2 regions of the Actinobacillus porcitonsillarum genome follow, and region 2 is predicted to be linked to the other one. Evidence: riboswitches for the same ligand, from Rfam matches in the RefSeq annotation. Region 2 holds a riboswitch; the other holds the start of a gene.
What was found. A riboswitch is a leader RNA that binds a small molecule or an ion and turns the genes downstream of it on or off. The one in region 2 is predicted to bind lysine.
Positions count from the first base shown of each region.

Region 1 (7,103 bases), 400 kb from region 2:
GCATTTGTAGATCAAGTTGATCCTTCGCTTTGTCGTTTAAAAGTGGGGAAAGAAATGTTTACAACGTTAGGAACCACTTTTGTAAAACAACTTCATGAGCGTAAATTTGATGTTTTTCTTGATTTAAAATATCACGATATCCCTAATACAGTGGCTCGTGCTGTTCGTTCAGCTGCAGATCTTGGTGTATGGATGGTAGATTTACATGCTTCAGGCGGTTTGGCAATGATGGAAGAAGCGAAGAAAATTTTAGAACCGTATGGGAAAGATGCACCGTTATTGATTGCAGTAACCGTATTAACAAGTATGGAAGATTTAGACTTATTGCAAATTGGTATTAATACTTCTCCAATGGAACAAGTTATTCGTTTAGCACATTTAGCTCAACGTGCAGGCTGCGATGGCGTAGTATGTTCTCCACAAGAAGTTGAAGTATTACGTACACATTGCGGTAAGGACTTCAAACTCATTACCCCAGGTATTCGTCCGGAAGGTAGTGATTTTGGCGATCAACGCCGTGTAATGACACCAAAACAAGCAATTGAAACAGGTTCTGATTTCTTAGTGATTGGCAGACCAATTACACAGGCGAAAGATCCTTTGGCGGTGTTAAAATTCATTAATGCGAGTATCGCATAATAATGACGCTTTAATATCCCCTCTCATGAGGGGATTTTATTTTGAGAGAGATATATGACTTTAGTTTATTCTACGGAAACGGGGCGTATTAAACCCGAAAAAGAGAAGATTGAACGACCTAAAGGGGATGGCATTGTTCGTATTCAACGTCAAACAAGCGGTCGAAAAGGAAAAGGGGTTTGCATTATTACAGGGTTAGATCTTGAAGATGCCGAATTAAAACTGCTTGCCGCAGAACTAAAAAAGCGTAGTGGTGTTGGTGGTTCCGTTAAAGATGGGATGATAGAAATACAAGGCGATAATCGAGATTTACTTAAACAGTTACTAGAACAAAAAGGCTTTAAGGTTAAACTTGCCGGAGGTTAAAATATAGCGGTCAAAATAGTTATTTCTTTCCCTATTTTGACCGCTTGTCCTATCTATTCAAACAACCCTGCATGTAAAGCACGAACAATATCATCAGCTTCTTGGTTTTTCACTAATGTACACACGTTATTTGTGCTTGCACCATAGCTAATTAAACGAATATTAAAGCCTTCTAAGTGATGGAATAATTGTTTTGCTACACCAGCCTGCGTATGTAAATTGTTACCAATGATAGCGACAAGTGCTAAATCATTCTCAACTTGTACGTGGCAATGTTCATTCAACTCATCAAGTAATGCTTGAGATAACATATCAGCGCCGGATGAAGCAGAACCCGTTTTATCTAAAGTTACCGCAATGCTCACTTCAGATGTTGTAATGACATCCACAGAAATATTGTGTTTTGCAAGAATCGTGAAGACTTTAGCTAAAAAGCCTTTTGCATGAAGCATCGAAAGACTTGATAGCGTTAAAAGTGTTTGATTACGGCGTAAAGCAATCGCACGGAATGTTGGGCGTGGTTGTGGATCACGTGTTACCCAAGTACCGCCTTGTTCCGGTGCCTTGCTTGAACCAACATAAACAGGAATGTTGCTACGCACAGCAGGTAATAAGGTTGCCGGGTGTAAAACTTTCGCACCAAAGGTTGCCATTTCAGCCGCTTCATTAAATGCCATGGTATCAATACGTTGAGCATTTGGTACAACACGAGGATCTGTTGTGTAGATCCCTGGCACATCGGTCCAAATGAGGACATCATCAGCATTAAGAACTTCGGCTAAGAGTGCAGCAGAGTAGTCAGAACCACCGCGTCCTAACGTTGTTGTTTTTCCTTCATCGTTACGACCAATAAATCCTTGAGTAATCGCTACTTTGCCAGCTGAAAGAAGTGGTTTTAAAATGGCGTCAGCTTGTGATTTTGTTTTTTCGTCATTCGGTACAGCTTTTCCATATTGACTATCCGTAGCCACAATATCACGAACATCAACCCATACGGCAGGATAACCGCGTTCTACGCAAAGCTGAGTAAAGATTTTAGTAGACATCATTTCACCGTGCGAGATAAGCTCATCAGTAAGCGCATCCGATGTCGCTAAGCTTGCTGATTCTGCTAACGCAGTAATATGATTCAATAAGGTATCAATTTCTGCACGGATTTGTGCTTGTTCTTGAAGTTTATCAATAATGTTGTATTGAATGGTTTTAACCGCTTCGAGAATTTCAGTACGGCGAGTTTTATCACAGCCGTTTGCTAATTCCACTAAATAGTTTGTTACACCTGCTGAAGCAGATAATACGACAACACGTGTATTTGGATCTGTTGTTACAATGTTTGCACATAATGTCATAGCGTCAAAATTTGCAACGCTGGTACCACCAAATTTAGCCACAGAAAGTTTAGACATAAGATTTCCCTAAAAAGATAATAAAAAATGTGGTTGTAGTGGATTCGGAAAGGAAATTGAGTAGATTAGTCGGTTGGTACCATTCAATCAGAGCACTCCATTTAAAACAAAAGTGTTTTAAATGACAGCTAGTAGGATTCAACCTAACCTAGCCGATGTTCATTCCAGTCTAGTGAATTCACACCTCGGCAATCACTCCCATCGTCTAATCCTCAATCAGCCCTAGTTGCCTTAGATTAGCTTACCTGAATGTTGCACCTCTCTTGCTTTAAAATCAATAAGTTACGCTAAAAATGCGTAATTTTGGCGTAACGGTTAATTTTAAAGGTTACGGATTTTACTCCGTTTGAATAGCTTATCACAATTTTGTTGAAGGGCAATAATTTATTTAAAGCGTTTTGAATTTGCTCTAAACCAACGAACAACTTCTCCAGCAACATAACGTGGGCGAGGGTTGGGGTTATTTGGGTCTATTGATACAGGTTTAGGAAATGAAGGAAGCTTTACTATCTTTTTATCAATAACAGAACGATCACGCTGTGCCATGATGGCAACATCTTCAACTGTTAGAAGTAATACGCTATCTTCGGTTAAATTAGCAAGTGCCATCATTCTAATTGAGTTTAAGGCTTCTTTTTCGCCTTTCTGTGAAAAGGATAAATTTTCCATATTTCCTCCAATAAAAAACCTAGCGAAAGCTAGGTTGTGTGTTGATCCATTCTCTTAGGGTTTTCCACGTTCGGTAATCGCACTCATCGCCCAAGTAGCAAAATTCTTTGCTGGCTTTTAGGTCGTCTTCGTGGGATTGCAATGCTTCGTCTAGATCTCGAATGATGATGGCTTTGGCGTGTTTGGTAAGGTCTTGCCAATGTTCACGGATAAACTCCACGCAATCTATCACAGCAAAGGTTCTACGCCCCATACAGTAGCGTAATGACTGTATGGCGAGCGTTTGGAAAGTGCGGTGGTTTACGCTGATGGCTTCGGTCATAAATCTTCCTCTTTAACAAACACACCATCTATCATTTTTCCCTTGCGGTCTTTGATTTGGTCGTAGGCGTGTTTTACGCAATCGTAGAAATCAAATCCTGCACCGTAGGCGTAATGCATTAAGTTATAAGCCAACAATCCAATAAGTTCAAAAGGTTCGGCTATTTCTTCGTATTCTAAAGCACTGGCGAGGTTTCCTGCCCAGCTTAAGAGAAAATTTAAATTTGTGGTGCCGGAAAATTTCTCGGGAGGGAATTGGTAGCATTCGTAGGCTTCAAGAATGTCATTATCTAAGCAGTGATAACCAAATTGGGCGCTTAAAATGGTTAGCGCGACAAAACAGTCGCCAATGCTGTCTTTAATCAGTTCTTTGTCCTTTTTGTTGTGTCCTGCGAAGAGTTCGCCTAGCTCTTCGGCAAATTTGAAGAGTTGTTTTTGTGGCGCTGAGCCTTTAATCAGGTTGCGGTCTTCAGCCCATTGCTTGATTTGTTGGATAAGTCGGTTCATTTAATTTCCTTCAACTCAATACTTTTTAATAATTCTGATAATTTATCTTCTTTCTTACTCAATTCTTTTGCCTTGCTCCATAGAGCATGTCTCATTAAAAAACCAAAGTTAATTGTCTTTGGTTTATCTATATGAAAATAAGATACGCCATTGTGAACCCAAAGTGATATATGGCGGTAATGATGCCACTTTATGCTGCATTACGAGCGTTAGATGATGACGATGAGGGCGGTAATAAAATGGATCAGCTTGGCGATATTACACGTTATATTCCACTCCCATTGGGCCTAGACAAATACTTCAAAATCCCTGTGGGTTTTGGTATGCCACAAATGGCATGGAATTTCTCTGTGAATATCGTGAAAGCAGGAATGGCAGATATTTCAATGTCGGAAGCCGCAACCAATATGTTTGTGCATTCCATGAGAACCTTTGCACCGATTTCCCCTAGTGAAATTTCGGCTGCAAAATTTCCATTAGAAAAACTTGCCTTAACAGCAACACCAACAATTCTGCAACCTTTAATGCAAAATGTGTTAAATCGTTCAGCATTTGGTAGCCAAATCACCACTAATTTTGTGCGTGATGATAAATTAAAATCGGAACAATCCAAATCAACAACCGCACAATTTTGGAAAGATGTTGCTGTTGAATTAAACGATGTATTAGGTATTGATATGCACCCAGAACAGATTAAAAACCTCCTTGATGGGTATGGTTCAATGCTTGGCTCATTGAAAGAACTACAAACGATTTTTATTGAAAATCCAAATCGTGAACAACTTGGCAGACGAACTCGCACCCCATTCTTAAACCAATTGATTGGCACAACGAATGAGTTTGCAATTCAAAGCCGTTACTATGAGGCAAGTGAAGAAGCACAAACGCTTGCAAACGAATATAACTCTCGTAAAGAGCGTGGTAAGTTAGAAGGGTGGTTAGATGCAGAGAAGCTTAAAATTGTGAAATGGCATGAGCGTAATGAGAAGCTTATGGCTAATACCACAAAAGAGAAATCTAAACTAACCAGACAACTTCGAAGCGGGACAATAAACGCCAATGTATATGAGGCACGTTTAAAAGTCTATAACCAAAAAATGGATGTAGTACAGCGTACTCTTTTAAATCAATGGCGTGAAATGCAAGGCCTAAACACCACAAAATCAAGGTAATACCCAACCGCACTTTCGGGTGCGGTTTTATCTATTTGCTTCATACTTTAACTTGTAATATGATGGCTAAAGCGTATTTAGCCCAAAGACAGAAAACAATGCTCAATAGGAGTATAGAATGTTAGTCGATCCAATTAGTTTTACGCTGGCATCAGCTTTAGCATTTATGCCGGCAGACTATTCAGTAGAAAAATACCAATCTCAACAAACGGTTACGCTTAACCTTGCGACAGAAGAAGATTTTGCACATATTGCCAGTGCAATTTTAATGGCAAATGGCACAATCGAAATGTTCTATCGTTTAGCTTATGCCGATGTGCGTTTTTTTGACAGCGTGCCTGATTTATCGCAACGCTTTGAGAACACCATTAAACTCTTGGAAGAAACACAGCAGTATCGTGGAAAATTGGCTGAGCTAGACGAAAATTTAGCGTTATTTAGCAAAAATTTCCACAAATTGCACCGCTTGTATGAAAGCTATGAGTACAAGAAAGAGGCAGATCGTGTGTTATTATCGAGAGTGGATAGTCCAAATGCGATTTCGTTTGATGAAAATTCAACGGATGAAGAAATCCGAGCTTTTATTTTTGGAGTATAAAAATGAAAGTGAATGTTTCAGAGTCTTTTAAGAAAGGTAAAACGAATAATGCAAAATTTATTGATTTACCGTTTATGTCTGAATTACAGCGTGAATTGTTGTTTGCATTTATTCGAGATGTAAGAGCGGATAAAGGAATAATGGGCAAAAACAAACCCTCTTGGCTTGATGATAATTTGGATGAAATTCCCAACACTGAAAATTATCAAGCCAACCGTTTTTGGCATTATCATTGTGGAGAGTTTGATCCAAATGCCAAAATCCGTGCATTAACTTACCAACTCAAATTGAATTTAGACGGATTAACATCAGCAGCGATTTTGCATTATCGCAAGGTATCAAATGAAGAAGTAACGGTTGTTGGTTTTTCGCCAATCCATATTCCGTTCCCTTATGAAGATGACCCTGATAATCCTCTGTTCACGGAATAGTAAAAACCAATTTAATTTCGACCGCTTGTAGCCAATGTTACAAGCGGTTTGACAAGAAATGATTTTCTCTCTACCATAAGGTAGTTCTGAATAGGAGGGAAAGTTATGTTAGCGTTTTTAAAGAGAGTGACCAATCTTAGTATTGTTTCTTCTGTATTAAAAAGCCCTATGGATTACCCAGATATTAACAATGGATTTGAACGAGATCGCCGTAACTTATGCAAAGGCTGTAACGAAGTTGTAAAAGGCATTAACCACAATGTGAGAGTTTATGGCAAAGAATACGCAAATTAAAGCTCGCAATGCGAATAGCGAAATTCATCTCTCGCATAGCCAAGTAGATAGTCCAATTCTTGATGTGAGATCTCTTGAACATTTGCAACAATTCAGACCTGATATTGTGGATTTTGTTGTAGAGCAAACAAAGAAAGAAGCAGAACACCGACGTAAGCAGGATAGCAGAATGATTAGCTACACCTTTATTGAAAGAATAGGTGCGTTGTTATTGGGTGCATTTATTGGTGTTGGGAGTATAGCCGGTGCAATTTATGCAGCTATACTTGGATTTGAAACATTGGCAACAACAATAGCCGCTGTTGGATTAGGTTCGTTGGCTGTTGCATTTTTGAGACGAGACAAAAAGTAAACTTATTACATATAACCGACCGCTTGCAGAAATGTAGGCGGTTTTTTTATACCTAAAAAACAGGAGGATTATGGCAAACCAATTCAAACCCATCATTGACCAACTCAAAGATCAAGCTGATAAAGACGGCAGTAAAGACTTACTTTATCAAGAATACAAAAAATACACTGCTCCGCAATTAACCCCATTACGAGATGAATATGTCAAAGAGCTTATTCATCAAATGATGGAATATAAGGAAAAAGCGGAGTATCTCTATTTACATCACTTTAATGAGAACTAGGTTATGGCTGAAAAATCAATGTTAGATACGGTTACGGAAACCATTTTTGGCGAAAATATTGACTG
Region 1 covers NZ_CP029206.1:1,590,023-1,597,125, forward strand. Annotated here, with positions in the region: gene pyrF (orotidine-5'-phosphate decarboxylase) at 1-639, shown strand, start outside; gene yciH (stress response translation initiation inhibitor YciH) at 694-1,005, shown strand; gene lysC (lysine-sensitive aspartokinase 3) at 1,059-2,411, opposite strand; lysine riboswitch at 2,494-2,682, opposite strand; gene DDU33_RS07615 (hypothetical protein) at 2,796-3,080, opposite strand; gene DDU33_RS07620 (preprotein translocase subunit SecG) at 3,100-3,402, opposite strand; gene DDU33_RS07625 (MazG-like family protein) at 3,399-3,908, opposite strand; gene DDU33_RS07630 (LPD38 domain-containing protein) at 4,079-5,080, shown strand; gene DDU33_RS07635 (hypothetical protein) at 5,199-5,678, shown strand; gene DDU33_RS07640 (hypothetical protein) at 5,681-6,109, shown strand; gene DDU33_RS07645 (hypothetical protein) at 6,215-6,403, shown strand; gene DDU33_RS07650 (hypothetical protein) at 6,381-6,755, shown strand; gene DDU33_RS07655 (hypothetical protein) at 6,826-7,038, shown strand; gene DDU33_RS07660 (hypothetical protein) at 7,042-7,103, shown strand, end outside.
Region 1: linked by a shared signal. The riboswitch ahead of lysC (lysine-sensitive aspartokinase 3) and the one ahead of DDU33_RS09615 (Na+/H+ antiporter NhaC family protein) in region 2 are both predicted to bind lysine.

Region 2 (7,103 bases):
TTGCCACACGATACAGGTAAAAATACGCTCAAATACATCCCTACCATTAAAACGACGAATGCGATTTTGGCTTAATATGCTGGCATCAATCACTTTTTCCGTTAAGTACATCCCTAAAAACCAACGATAAGCCACATTGACCTCAATCTCTTTCACCAATTGGTGTTCGCTTTTAATGCCAAAGAGATAGCCCAACAGCATAATTTTAAACAAACGCACAGGGTCAACGGCAGGACGACCGTTATCTTGGCAATAAAGATGGGCAACCTCATCACGGATAAATTCAAAATCAATGGCTTTGGCGACCTTGCGAACAAGATGGTCTTTGGAAACCAGTTGCTCAAGACTTATCATCTCGAGTTCATATTGAGGAGAATGGGGATTTTTAAGCATAGGCATTTCCTTTTTTCGATATGCCTATTAGATCAAACCTCTAGAGAGATGTCTAGAGGTTTGTCAGCGGTCTGAACCTCTCCAAATGGAGAGGTTTTGTCTATTATACTTTTTTAGTTCAAATCTTTTTTCTCTACGCTAATGTAAGGAATCCGTAAAACACGGTTTTTTAATTTCCATGCAGTTCCAGCATCAGCTGGTTTGCCATTAGCTAAATTCTCAGCAAAAGCCATAATCGCTTGACTTTGTGCCATCCAATCATTTCTTACCGTTCCGGCAAGTTTTCCTTGTTGAATTAAGGTAAGCGCTTCAGGTGTTGCATCTACACCATAAATAGGTAATGTTTTACCTTGTTCAAGCGTTGCTTCAACCGCTCCAATTGCCATTGCATCGTTATTCGCAATAATGACTTCAATACGGTTGTGATCTGTTTTAAGCCATGCAGCTACTTTTTCTTTCGCAATATGTTTTCGCCAATATGCTGGCTCTAATGCTAATTGTTCTGCGGTAACCCCTAACTTTTTAAATTCATTCATTACCGCTTTTGTCCGAATTTCAGCATCGGGATGAAAATCTTCCCCTTTTAGCAAAGCATATTGAATTTTGCCATCGTGATTTAAATCATAATGTGGGTTCTCTTTCCATTGTTTTGCGATCATTTGAGCCTGCAATCTTCCTGCTTCTTCCGGTAAAGCCCCCACATAATAGGCTTTATTATAGCTGGCTATTGCTTTTTCCCCTGGATCTCGATTAAAGAAAATAACGGGAACATTTTTTTCTTTTGCTTTACCTAATACGGTATCCCATGCGTGAGGATAAACGAGATTTACCGCTAAAACATTTATTCTCTGTTTGAGTAATCCTTCTACTTGATTATTTTGAACAAATTGAGAATTCTGAGAATCATTAAACAATAATTGAAGATGATGAGAAATTGCTTTATTTGACATTTCCTTTTTCATCAATTGTATAAAGTCATCGCCATGATGATAAAAGGTTATGCCGACACGAGTCTCTGCATATCCAGACACTGAAAAACCTAATCCCATCGCCACAACTAAAGGTTTGAAATAACTTGTTTTCATTTTAATTCTCCTAATCCTACACAAGTTTTGTAGAATGGGATCATAGTACTCCTCTTGGAGTAAAAATGATGTGAGCTTGTTCACATTTCTCAATATTTTTAAAATAAAAAGCGGTAAATACTTAACTTTGCAAAATAAAGAAAAATATTTACCGCTTGATCAAACGACAACTTTAATCTGTTTTTCTCGCTTTAAATACGAAAATTAAAATCGCCATGACAATTGCCGTTGTTACAAAACCAAATAGACCAGATTCCGTAAAACCGAGAACTAAGTAGCCAGCAATAGATGCACATGCCACTAGTAATGCATACGGGAGTTGCGAGATAACGTGATCCATATGATTACATTGCGCACCTGTTGAAGATAAAATCGTGGTATCTGATACAGGAGAACAGTGATCTCCACAAACGGCTCCCGCCATTACCGCAGATAAGCATGGAATAATTAAATTAGGATCTGAGTTTACCGCCATTGAAGCTCCAATCGGTAACATAATACCAAATGTTCCCCAGCTTGTTCCCGTTGAAAATGCCATAACAGAAGCTAAAACAAATAAAATTGCAGGTAAAAAGGCTGGATTGATATTACCTGCAACAAGGCTAGATAAATACTTCCCTGTTTGCATGTCGCTCACCACACCATTGATAGTCCAGGCGAAGAAAAGAATCAAAATCGCACCAGACATCATTTTAGCGCCTAAACCATAAGATTTAACGTATTCAGCGACAGATAAACTACGATTTAATGCCAAGCAAATTGTTAATACGATTAAGCTTAATACGCTACCTGTTACAAGAGAAATCCCTACGGTTGTATTTTCAAAAGCACCTAATACACTAAATTCCGTACCATTTGCAGCTAAAGCATCTCCGCCTGTTTTTAGCATCATTGCGACAGTACCAATAATCAACGCAATAATAGGTAAAATCAGATGAGAAACTTTCCCTTTACTTTCGATAATCTCATCCTCAACTTCTTCTTGATGAGATGCATGACGCTCAAATCGAGCCATTGAACCAATATCAAAACTAAAATAAGCAACGAAAAATACCATGACAATAGAAAAAATGGCATAGAAGTTCATTGAACTCATGGTAATAAATGCGCCTAATGGTGTATATCCGGCAATAGCGTGGGTTGTTAATAAACCGGCAACGAGTGTGATGATATATGCACCCCAACTTGAAATCGGCATCATGACACACATAGGCGCTGCGGTAGAATCCAATATATAAGCCAATTTTGCTCGTGAAACTTTAAATTTATCTGTTACCGGGCGAGCAATTGCACCAACTGCTAAGCTATGGAAATAATCATCAATAAACGTTACGAAAACTAAACAAGCTGCAACTAATTTTGCACCACGTTTACCTTTTATTTTAGTTTGAGCCCAATTTGCAAAGGCTTGATTAGCGCCAGATGCACTAAGCAATGAAGTTAATACGCCAAGTAAAACTAAAAAGAGAATAATACTGATATTATTCGCATTAAATCCCTCATCGCCACCTTTATAAATCAGAGAAATAACACTATTTTTTAAGTAAATAAGCGCACCAATAACATCTCCACCTGAAAGCATTAATGCCCCAACTAAAATACCAACGCTTAATGAAATCAGTACACGGCGAGTCATAATGGCAAGCATGAGAGCCAATAACGCCGGTACAACAGACCAAAATGATGCTGAATAATCGACAAGATTCATAAAACCTCTAAAGTTATTTTTGATAAAAGATATTGTAAAAATAAGATCTACTGAAATGATTCACACAAAGAGGTAAATTACAAGGAAGGGGATTGGATAAAGAATATGTCTAAACGAACCCTAACCTAACTCACAGTAGCACTCCGCAAACTTATTTAAATGTCTTTCATTTAAATTAAGTATCACGACAGTGTCGTCCCTTTCGATAACGACCCCAACCAATTAAGATGACGCTTAATTGATTTCGGCAGATACGCCTTTCTTTTTTCCTCATCGTTTTCCACTCAGAAAAAGTACTTATCGGACCTGCGCCTCTACAATTTGTAGGATTGCAGCTAGAGTACATGAAATCAAGGACTTAAACAAGAGTATTTTTATAAAATAGCCTTTTACCTTAAATCATTTTTGATTTTTATTATTTACCCTCCAAATATATTAGGGTAATATAATAGATATTGTTTAATATAAAAAACAAAAGCTAAATATTTGTTACTTATTTTTTATAGAGGAACTAATGATGTCTGATGCATTAAAAACATTATCTAATATTCGTAGCTTACGTGTTATTGCACGAGAAACATCTCTAGAACAATTAGAAAGTTTACAAGAAAAGCTCGCAATTGTTATTGAAGAAAAGCGTGAAGAGTTAAAAAATCAAGAATTAGAACAAGCTAAATTCTTAGAAGGTTTAAATAAATATAAAGAAATGCTTGCTCAAGACGGCATTTCAGCGGAAGAACTTGTTGCATTACTAGGTGGACAAGTTGAGAAAAAAGTACGTAAAGCCATAGCTCCTCGCCCAGCAAAGTATAAATTTATTGATGCCAACGGCAATGAAAAAACATGGACAGGCCAAGGTCGTACACCGCGTGAATTAGTGGGCAAAAACCTCGCTGATTTTGAGATCTAAATTATTATAAAACATAAAGAGAACCTTTATTGGTTCTCTTTTCTATTTTTTAGGAAGTATAATCATGATCGAAACAAAAATTTTATTAACGGAATGCCCTGATAGTACAGGGCTTGTCGCCAAAATCACGAATATTTGTTACAAACATCAACTTAATATTTTAAAAAATAGTGAATTTGTTGAAAACGAAACCAAACGTTTTTTTATGCGTACTGAATTAGAAGGTATTTTTAATGATCAAACCTTATTAGCCGATCTTCAATTTACCTTACCAGAAGGCTCTTCTTATCAACTAAAACCTAAAGCGCGTAAACGCATTGTTATTCTTGTTACAAAAGAAGCACACTGTTTAGGCGATATTCTCATGAAAACATATTATGGTGGTTTGGATGTCGAAATTGCTGCCGTAGTAGGGAATCATGATTCTTTACGCCAACTTACCGAACGTTTTGATGTCCCGTTCTATTTAGTCAGTCATGAAGGATTAACACGTGTTGAGCACGATAAGCTTTTAGCAGAAAAAATTGATCAATATAATCCTGATTATATTGTTCTTGCCAAATATATGCGTGTATTAAATCCGGAATTTGTGGCTCGCTACCCTAACCGTGTTGTTAATATTCATCATTCATTTTTACCCGCATTTATTGGTGCTAAACCTTATCAAAGAGCTTATGAGCGAGGCGTAAAAATTATCGGAGCCACCGCACATTTTATCAATAATGAACTGGATGAAGGTCCTATCATTATGCAAAATGTCATTAATGTGGATCATACTTATACTGCGGATGCAATGATGCGAGCTGGGCGTGATGTCGAAAAAACCGTTCTGACACGAGCACTTGAATTGGTTTTTGATGAACGTGTTTTTGTTTATCAAAATAAAACCATCATCCTATAAAAAACAAAAGTCCACATAATGGTGGACTTTTAATTTGTTTTCAATTCTTTAGCAACAACCTTCTCAAAAGTTCTTGGCTGGTTATTAACGATATAATCCCAAATCATTCCTATTCGAGCAAAAAACTCTCGAATTCTTACCTTAACATGCCCTTCTGGATATTTTGCAACCAAACAAACCGCATCAATATTTTGTGTTTTAGCAATAAATAGAGCTCTCTCACAATGAAATTGCTGGCTGATAATAATAAAAGGAGCAAGTTTAAACACTTTATTTGCCCGAATAACAGAATCTAGAGTGCGATATCCAGCAAAATCTTGCTGAATAATGTTTTTAGGCACTCCCATCTTTAGCAGATCTTCTGTCATGACTTTAGGTTCATTATAGTAAGGTGTTTGATTATCTCCACTTACTAATAAATGTTTTATCTGGTGTTCTTTAACTAATTGTGAGGCAGCTTCAACACGATATTGATAATATAAATTAGGAACGCCCTTGGAATAAAATTTTGCTGTACCTAATATAACCGCAGTATGGAAATCCGGCAATTTATTTATATCTGTATAAATTCTATCCTTAACGGAATACCCTGTAATAAAATCGATACCTAATAATGCTAATACGAAAAAAATAAATCCCCCGACACTCCACTTTATAAAAGAGCGTCCACAAGACATCCATCTTTTTATTAACAGTAATACTCCAATTCGATTACTTTTAGGTTGTGAAATTTCTTCTCTCATACAGTACTAAATTTAAAAATGACATTATTCAGACTCAACTTTTACTATATAGTTGCAAAGCATAGCGAAGCAAATAAAAATTACAAGTGAAAACTTAGCACTCTAGACGTTTAGACGTCTAAAATTTCTTGACAAATTTTCATGTGAACGTTACCTTATTGACATAATTAAGATAACAAGCGGTGTAAATTCCGCCTTTTTTTGCAAACAAGGTTATATGGCTCTCTCTCTTACTCTCTTTGAAGAAGCTCCGCTTTCACTCACATTTGGCGGAACACTTTCTCCAATTCAAGTAGCATATCAGACTTACGGCACGCTCAATGAAAATAAAAGCAATGCCGTACTCCTTTGCCACGCATTAACGGGGGATGCCGAGCCATATTTACCTCCACCCAACAAAGGTTGGTGGCAAGATTTTATTGGTCCGGGACTTGCTTTTGATACCGACCAATATTTCTTTATCTGTTCTAACGTACTTGGTGGGTGTAAAGGTACGACAGGGCCTTCATCAATCAATCCTCAGACCGGTAAACCTTACGGAAGCCAATTCCCTGTTATTACCGTTCAAGATATTGTAAATGTACAAAAAGCATTACTCGATAAGCTCAATATTCCACATTTACATGCCGTTGTTGGCGGGTCTTTTGGCGGAATGCAGGCAACCCAATGGGGTATTTCATACCCTCATTTTGTGGATAATATTATCAATCTTTGTTCATCCCTCACATTGAGTGCCGAAGCCATTGGCTTTAACCACGTTATGCGCCAAGCCATTATCAACGATCCTTGTTTCAACCAAGGGGATTATTACGAAGGAATTGCACCTGACAATGGGTTAAAAATAGCCAGAATGTTAGGCATGCTAACATATCGAACTGATATTCAGTTAGCAAAAGCATTTGGCAGAGAAACAAAACAACACGGACAAATGTGGGGAGACCATTTCCAAGTTGAATCTTATTTAACTTATCAAGGTGAAAAGTTTTTAGACCGCTTTGATGCTAATAGTTATCTACGTTTACTCCGAGCTCTTGATCTATATGATCCCGCACAAGGATTTGAAAATGAGTCTTCTGCTTTAACACGTATTAAAGCAAACTACACTTTGGTGGCAGTTACAAGCGATCAATTATTTAAACAGATAGATGTCCATAAAAGCCGCCAACGTTTAATTGATGCTGGTATTAAAGTCAATTATCACGAATTTAATTCCACTTTTGGACATGATTCCTTTCTTGTCGATTATGATTTCTTTGAGCCTATGATTAAACAAGCATTAAAAAAATAGAATCTTCAAACTTTTAGCATATATCAAGAGTAGAAAAATACACTTTTTATCACTTATTTTAGCCAAAATTAGTTA
Region 2 covers NZ_CP029206.1:1,989,656-1,996,758, forward strand. Annotated here, with positions in the region: partial or broken gene DDU33_RS09605 (transposase) at 1-393, opposite strand, end outside; gene DDU33_RS09610 (substrate-binding domain-containing protein) at 507-1,478, opposite strand; gene DDU33_RS09615 (Na+/H+ antiporter NhaC family protein) at 1,651-3,186, opposite strand; lysine riboswitch at 3,315-3,511, opposite strand; gene DDU33_RS09620 (H-NS family histone-like protein) at 3,704-4,096, shown strand; gene purU (formyltetrahydrofolate deformylase) at 4,161-4,997, shown strand; gene DDU33_RS09630 (SanA/YdcF family protein) at 5,027-5,740, opposite strand; gene metX (homoserine O-acetyltransferase MetX) at 5,958-7,028, shown strand.